Linked DNA regions of Humidesulfovibrio mexicanus. The protein of the gene in region 2 interacts with the protein of the main gene of each other region in a pairwise test. Links are inferred from orthologs where the notes say so. Each region holds a gene or a part of one and is shown on either strand. Other genes may lie near its edges. The genes, in order: CHB73_RS04175 and mtgA.

What was found.
Region 1: the proteins of mtgA (region 2) and CHB73_RS04175 interact in binary tests that used the Escherichia coli proteins (3 or more experiments, as listed by UniProt). The link is inferred for Humidesulfovibrio mexicanus from one-to-one orthologs.

What each region holds. Positions count from the first base shown.
Region 1 is NZ_FZOC01000002.1:85,171-88,455, forward strand. Bases 309-3,285 are described here. They hold CHB73_RS04175 (penicillin-binding transpeptidase domain-containing protein), read right to left. Parts: upstream 2,809-3,285; coding sequence 808-2,808; downstream 309-807. Other genes in these bases: CHB73_RS04170 (UDP-N-acetylmuramoyl-L-alanyl-D-glutamate--2,6-diaminopimelate ligase), read right to left, coding at 309-760; CHB73_RS04180 (hypothetical protein), read right to left, coding at 2,827-3,135; rsmH (16S rRNA (cytosine(1402)-N(4))-methyltransferase RsmH), read right to left, coding at 3,132-3,285. Also shown: more of CHB73_RS04170, read right to left, coding at 1-308. UniProt on the Escherichia coli protein: Essential cell division protein that catalyzes cross-linking of the peptidoglycan cell wall at the division septum. Required for localization of FtsN.
Region 2 is NZ_FZOC01000003.1:108,130-111,338, reverse strand. The notes cover bases 309-3,209. They hold mtgA (monofunctional biosynthetic peptidoglycan transglycosylase), read right to left. Parts: upstream 2,266-3,209; coding sequence 1,351-2,265; downstream 309-1,350. Other genes in these bases: CHB73_RS07205 (glutamine synthetase family protein), read left to right, coding at 2,530-3,209; CHB73_RS07215 (DMT family transporter), read right to left, coding at 890-1,333; CHB73_RS07220 (UbiA-like polyprenyltransferase), read right to left, coding at 309-879. Outside these bases: more of CHB73_RS07220, read right to left, coding at 1-308. UniProt on the Escherichia coli protein: Peptidoglycan polymerase that catalyzes glycan chain elongation from lipid-linked precursors. May play a role in peptidoglycan assembly during cell division in collaboration with other cell division proteins.

The DNA.
Region 1 (3,285 bases), on a different replicon or contig from region 2:
TGCATTCCACCAGGCTACCGCGCAGCATGGGACCGTCGCCGCTTTGCGCGTCGTCCAGTGTGAAGCCCAGCGCGTCCGGGAATTCCTTCAGCAGCCGCGCGCCGTAAGGGTCGTCGGCATTTGCGGCCTTGTGCTTGTCCGGACGCGGGTATGCGCCGAAAAGCAGGCGTTTGGCCTGGTAGTACGTTTCGAAATCGTGGTGGTAGTCCAGGTGGTCCTGGGTCAGGTTGGTCAGCGCGGCGGCATCGAACTCCAGCCCGGCCACGCGCTTTTGGTGCAGGGCATGGGAGCTGGCCTCCATGATGACCGTATCCACCCCGGAGGCGGACATCTGGGCGAAGAGCTCGTGCAGCCGCCAGCAGCCGGGGGTGGTCAGGCTGGCGTCCACGCTGTGGCCGGGCCAGCGGTAGGCCACTGTGCCCAGCACGCCCACGCTGCGGCCGCAGGCGGAAAGCAGGCCTTCCAGAAGGTAGCTCACCGTGGTTTTGCCGTTGGTGCCGGTTATGCCCACCACCTGCATGGCCTGCTCGCGGGTGTTGAAATAGGCGTCGGCGAGTTCGCCCAACGTTTCAGCCGGATCCTCCACGCGCACGAGCGAGACCTGGAGATCGCCCGGCACGGCCGTCTCCTGGTCGACAACGATCCAGGAAGCCCCGCGGGCGATGGCGTCGGCAAGGTATGCCGCGGCCTTGTCCACCGCGCTGGGCATGAGCACGAAAACCTCGCCGGGAAGCACCTTGCGCGAGTCTGTGCGGACCATGAGCCCCCTGCCGACAAGCGCCAGCAGTTCGTTGAAGCGCGGGCCGTTCACTGCTTGGCCTCCTTATCTCCCTGTCCCAGCCAGAGGATGAACCCTCCGTCCTTGGCCGTGGTTCCGCCATCTGGCCAGGGTTCGCCCGGTGCGGGCTTCTGGTTCGTTATTTCCATGCCGCCGCCCTTGAGCGAGGGCACGATGCCGCGTTTGCCGAGGACTTCCAGCGCCCTGCGCACGGACAGCCCCATGAGGTTCGGCACCGTGGCGCCGCCGCCTTCCGCAGTGGGCGGGTGCGGGGCGCGCGCGGTCATGCTGCTTTCGGAAACGTCCTCCTGCCTGGGGACTTTGGCCTCTGGCAGGCGGCCGTAATAGGCCAGTGTCTTGAGGGCGATGTCGCGCACGGCGGGGGCGGCCACCACGCCGCCATAGACCACCGGGGTGGGCTCGTCCACGGCGACCATGAAGATGAACTCCGGCTTCTCCGCAGGCACGATGCCGACAAAGCTGGCCACGATGCCTTCGCCATACCCCTTGCCAGCGCCGCCCACCTTCTGTGCGGTTCCGGTCTTGCCGGCCATGCTGACTCCGGGAATGCGCGCCACCTTGCCGGTCCCGTCCTCCTCGACGACTTCGCGCATCATGGAAAGCACGCTGTCCGCGGTCTGCGCGCTGAACACGCGCGCGGGCTCGGGCAGTTCCTCGGCCGGGGGATCGAGCACCAGGCGCAGCGGGCGCGCAACGCCCTTGTTGGCCAGGCAGAGGTAGGCCTTGGCCATTTGTAGGCTGGTGACGCCGATGCCCTGTCCAAAGGACATGGCCGCCAGGTCGAATTCCGTCCATTCCTTGGCCTGGCGCAGGATGCCCGGCGATTCGCTGGGCAGCCCCAGGCCAGGGCGTTCGCCGAAGCCCAGGCCGCGCAGGGTGTTGTAGTAGGGCTGCGCGCCCAGGGCCAGGCCGATCTTGGCCGTGCCGATGTTGCTTGAGTAGCGCAGCACCCGGTTGGCCGAAAGCCAGCGATACGGGTGGGTGTCGCGGATGGTCTTGCCGCGCAGGGTCCATTTGCCGTTTTCGCAGTCGAAGACCTTGTTGGGGTCCACCACCTTGTTTTCCAGGGCGGAGGCAAAGAGGAAGGGCTTCATGGTGCTGCCCGGCTCGTAGATGTCCAGGGCGGCGCGGTTTCTGCGCACCGCGGGCTTGGTTTGCCGCGGGATGTTGGAATTGAAGAACGGGTAGTGGGCCAGGGCCAGGATGTCGCCCGTTTCCACGCGCACGACCATGGCCATGCCCGAACGACCGTTGAAGCGCGTCACCGCGTCCGCAAGGGCCTGTTCGGCGGCGTCCTGCACAACGGTGTCGATGGTCAGCCGCACGTCTTGCCCGCGGATGTTCATCTCGCGGCCTTCGTCGTCCAGGTACAGCCTCCGGCCGGAGGCGTCGCGCTGGACCACGAACTTGGCGCGTCCACCGGCCATGCGTTCGTCAAAGAGGTTCTCGACGCCTTCCAGCCCCTTGCCGTCCACATCCACGAAGCCGAGCACCTGCCCGGCCAGGTGCCGGTTGGGATACATGCGGCGGAATTCGCTGGTGAGGTGGATGCCCGGCAGATTGGCCTGCGCCAGGGCCTGGGCCTCGGCATCGTCGATTTGCCGCTTGACCCAGACGAAGCCCTTGCGCGAGGAGAGATCCTTCTGCAGGTTTTTCCTGGGAGCGCCCAGAATTTGCGCCAGCACCTGCGCGGTGCGGGCGGGGCTCTGTATCTCAACGGGCGAGGCGTACACGCTCTTGCTCTCCACGCTGGTGGCCAACAGGGCGTTGTTGCTGGCGTAAATGCGCCCGCGCTCGCCCAGTTCGAACTCCGTGGCCAGGTTCTGCTTGCCCGCCGCGGCGGAGAGCGTCGGCCCGAGGAAGAGCTGCACGTATCCCGCGCGGCACCACAAGGCCAGCCACAAGGACGCGAACACGAACGCGACGAAGACCAGCTTGAGCCTGACCACGTCCGTCTTGGTTCGGGCCTCCTTGGGCCGCTTGCGCTCGATGCGACTTTTGACCGCCATCTTCCATGATCCTTGCCGTTACTTGCCGTCTTCGGCGGACTGGGGCTTGCCCTGGTCCGTCATGATGCGCATTTGCCCCGGCCCCACGGGGATCAGCCCGTACACGGCGGCCAGCCGCTTCAGGCGATAGGGCGAAAGAAGATTGTTGCGCTCCACCTCAAGCTTGGTCGCCAGCGCCGTGCGGTTGCCCAGCTCCTTCTCCAGCTTGTTCAGGTCGTAGGCCAGGTCCATGCGCTCAATGTTGAGCCACACGCTGGAAAGCCCCAGCACAAGCACCCCCGCTATGGCCAGGAAAAAGGCCCCGACCCAGCCCTTGAGCCTGCTCACCGCGCACCTTCCGCGCCGGGCAGGCGCTCCGCCACGCGCAGCTTGGCGCTGCGGCTTCTGGGGTTGCGGTCCACTTCAAGCTGGGTGGGCTGCTGGGGCTTCTTGGTCAGCACCTTCAGAACCGGGATGCGGTCGCAGGTGCACACGGCC
Region 2 (3,209 bases):
AGAACCCAGGGCCAAATCTGCCCAGGCGCCCAGGAACACGAACACCGCGATGACCCCGTTCATGGTGAAGAAGGCGACGTTGACCCGCGAAAGGTCCTCGGCGCTGATGAGCCGGTGCTCCCACACAAGGATGCAGCCGATGATCAGGCTGACGCACAAGAACAGCATCCCCAGCCCGGCGGAAAGCCCGGCCATGGGGAACAGCAGCGCGGCCGAGGCGTGGGTGGCCGCGGCCGTGAACAGCGCCCGCGCCACGCCCTGGTGCGCGGGCAGGGAGCACAGCCCCTGGCTTTTGTCGAAGTCCGCGTCCTGGCAGGCGTACAGGATGTCGAAGCCCGCCACCCAAAGGGTGACGGCGAAGAACAGCAGCACCGCAGGGTAGCCAAGGCTGTGCGGCGACACCGCCAGCCAGCCGGCCACAGGGGCCAGGCCCAGCACGCTGCCCAGGGCGAAGTGGCACAGGGGGGTGAAGCGCTTGGTGTGGCTGTAGAAGCCGCTCCAGACAAGGGCCACGGGCGAAAGCAGCAGGCAGGTACTGTTCATGGCCGCGCAGGCCGCCGTGAACACCAGCGCGCACACGAACAGAAAACGCTTGGTGAAGGCCACGGAGAGTTCGCCGGTCACCAGCGGGCGCATCTGCGTGCGCGGGTTCAGCCGGTCGATGTCCAGGTCGGCCAGGCGGTTGTAGCCCATGGCGAAGGAGCGCACCGCCACCATGGCGAGGGTCAGCGGCGCAAGCACGCGCCAGGACGGGGCGCTCCAGCCAGGTCCCGCCCCCTGGGCCAGAAACGCCCCGGTGAAGGCGAAGGGCAGGGCGAACACCGAGTGCTCGATCTTGATCATGCGGCATACGGCCAGGGTGTCGCGCATCAGGCTCATGAACACCGTCCTAGTACTCGTTGACAAGCAGCGCGCCGCACAGCAGCAGCCCGACCCCTGCCAGCCGCTGCCACGTCACCTCCCGCACGGGAAAGCCGATGACGCCGTAATGGTCCAGCAGCAGCGAGGCCACCAACTGCCCGGCGATGATCCAGGCCATGAGGCCCGTGGCCCCGAGCTTGAAGGCCAGCAGCACCGTCACCGCCACAAAGAACGCGCCCAGCGTGCCGCCCAGCCAAGACCACCACGGCGCTGAGGCGGCCGCCGCCGCGCCCGGCCACGGGGCGCGCGTGACCACCATGAACACGAACAGGGCCACCGTGCCCACGCAAAAACTCACCAGCGAGGCCGAGAGCGCATCGCCCAGGTGCACGCGCAGGCGCGCGTTGACCCCGGCCTGCAACGGCATGAGCGCCCCGGCCACAAGGGCGGTGAGCATGATCAACGGGCGCATACGAACTCCTTGTGGCGTTAGGGGGTGGTCGGCGGTCCCGCCGGAAGCTGGCCCGTTGCGGAGGGCGGCGCAGCCACGGCGTCCGGAGCGGCCGGGGCGTCGCCGCGGTTGCCCTCGGAGCCCACGCTCGCGCCAGCGGGCTCGCCCGGTCCGGTCGCGTTGTGCGGCTCGCCCGGCCCGAGCGGTTCGGCCGGTTCGGCAGGCTCATCCTTGCCCTCCATGACCTCCTGGAAGCCCGCCACGGCAATGCCCCGGCGCACCATGATGGAATGGATGAGGTTCGCGCGGAAGGTGACGTAGCGTTGGGAGCCCACGGGGTTGAAGCGGATGGGATTGGGCAGCACGGCGGCCAGGCGCGCGGCCTCCATGCTGGTGAGCTGGCTGGCGGGCTTTTGGAAATAGTGGCGGCTGGCGGCCTCCACGCCGAAAATGCCGTCGCCCCACTCGGCCACGTTGACGTACAGCTCCAGGATGCGCCGTTTGGAGAGCGTGCGCTCCATGCGCCAGGTGAGGATAGCCTCCTTGGCCTTGCGGGTCAGGCTCTTTTCCGGCGAAAGGAACAGATTCTTGGTCAACTGCTGGCTGATGGTGCTGGCCCCGGCGGCAAAGCGCCCTTCCTTGAGGTTCTTCTCAAAGGCCTGCTCCAGCGCCTCGTAGTCAAACCCCTCATGGTGGTAGAACTTGTCGTCCTCGCCGATGAGCACGGCCTTCACCAACAGGGGGGAAACGCGGGAGAGCGGCACCCAGCGCTGAGTGATCTTCTTCTTCTCGCCTTTCTCGGCCCACTGGGCCTCGCGCCATTCCATAAAGGCCGTCTTGCCCGGATTCTTCTTCGCCAACGCCCCCACGTCCGGGTACACGAAGAACGAGGCCAGGTAGGCCAGGGCCGCCAGCAAGGCGAGCCCCGCGACTGTGAGTATCGGCTTGCGCACCGCTGCTCCTTTGTGGCCACATGGCCAACCACAGGTGTTTAGCCGGAAAGCGGTCTGGCGTCCAGGTTCCCGGCCGAACAGGCCATGGGCGGCCCAGGAACGCCGAGCCCACCCTGTTTCAGCCGCGCTTTACAGACTCGCCTGGCGCGGCTAGAATCTACATGGCCTGAGGATACCCCTCGAAACGCAGGCCCGGCTTTCAGCCCGCGTGCGCTCCGCGCCCAGGGACGCGCACCCAACCACCGCAGAACAGGAGACCGCCCCATGAACATCCCCATCTTCAACTGCCGCAACGCCGACGACGTGCTCAAGGCCGTCAAGGAATACGACATCAGCTTTGTCCAGTTCTGGTTCGTGGACATCCTGGGCACCCTCAAGAGCTTCCAGGTCACCCCGCGCGAACTGGAAGCCGCCTTCGAGGAGGGCATGGGCTTCGACGGCTCGTCCATCCTGGGCTTCGCCCGCGTGGAGGAGTCGGACATGATCGCCATGCCCGACCCCACCTCCTTCCAGGTGCTGGCCTGGCGTCCCGCGGAACGTCCCGTGGCCCGCATGTTCTGCGACATCCACACCCCGGACGGCCAGCCCTACGCCGCGGACTCGCGCTACTGCCTGCGCCGCGTGCTGCGCAAATGCGCCGAAAAGGGCTACACCTACTACTGCGGACCGGAACTGGAGTTCTTCCTCTTCGGCAACGACCGCGGCACCGAGCTGCTGGACCACGGCGGCTACTTCGACGCCCCGCCCCTGGACCTGGGCAACAGCATCCGCCGCGACATCATCTTCGCCCTGGAGCAGATGGGCGTGGCCATCGAGTACAGCCACCACGAGGTCGCCCCCAGCCAGCACGAAATCGACATGCGCTACGCCGAGGCCCTCAAAATGGCCGACATCACCATGACCTACCGCGTGGTGGTCAAGGAGGTCGCCAGAAAGCACGGAGC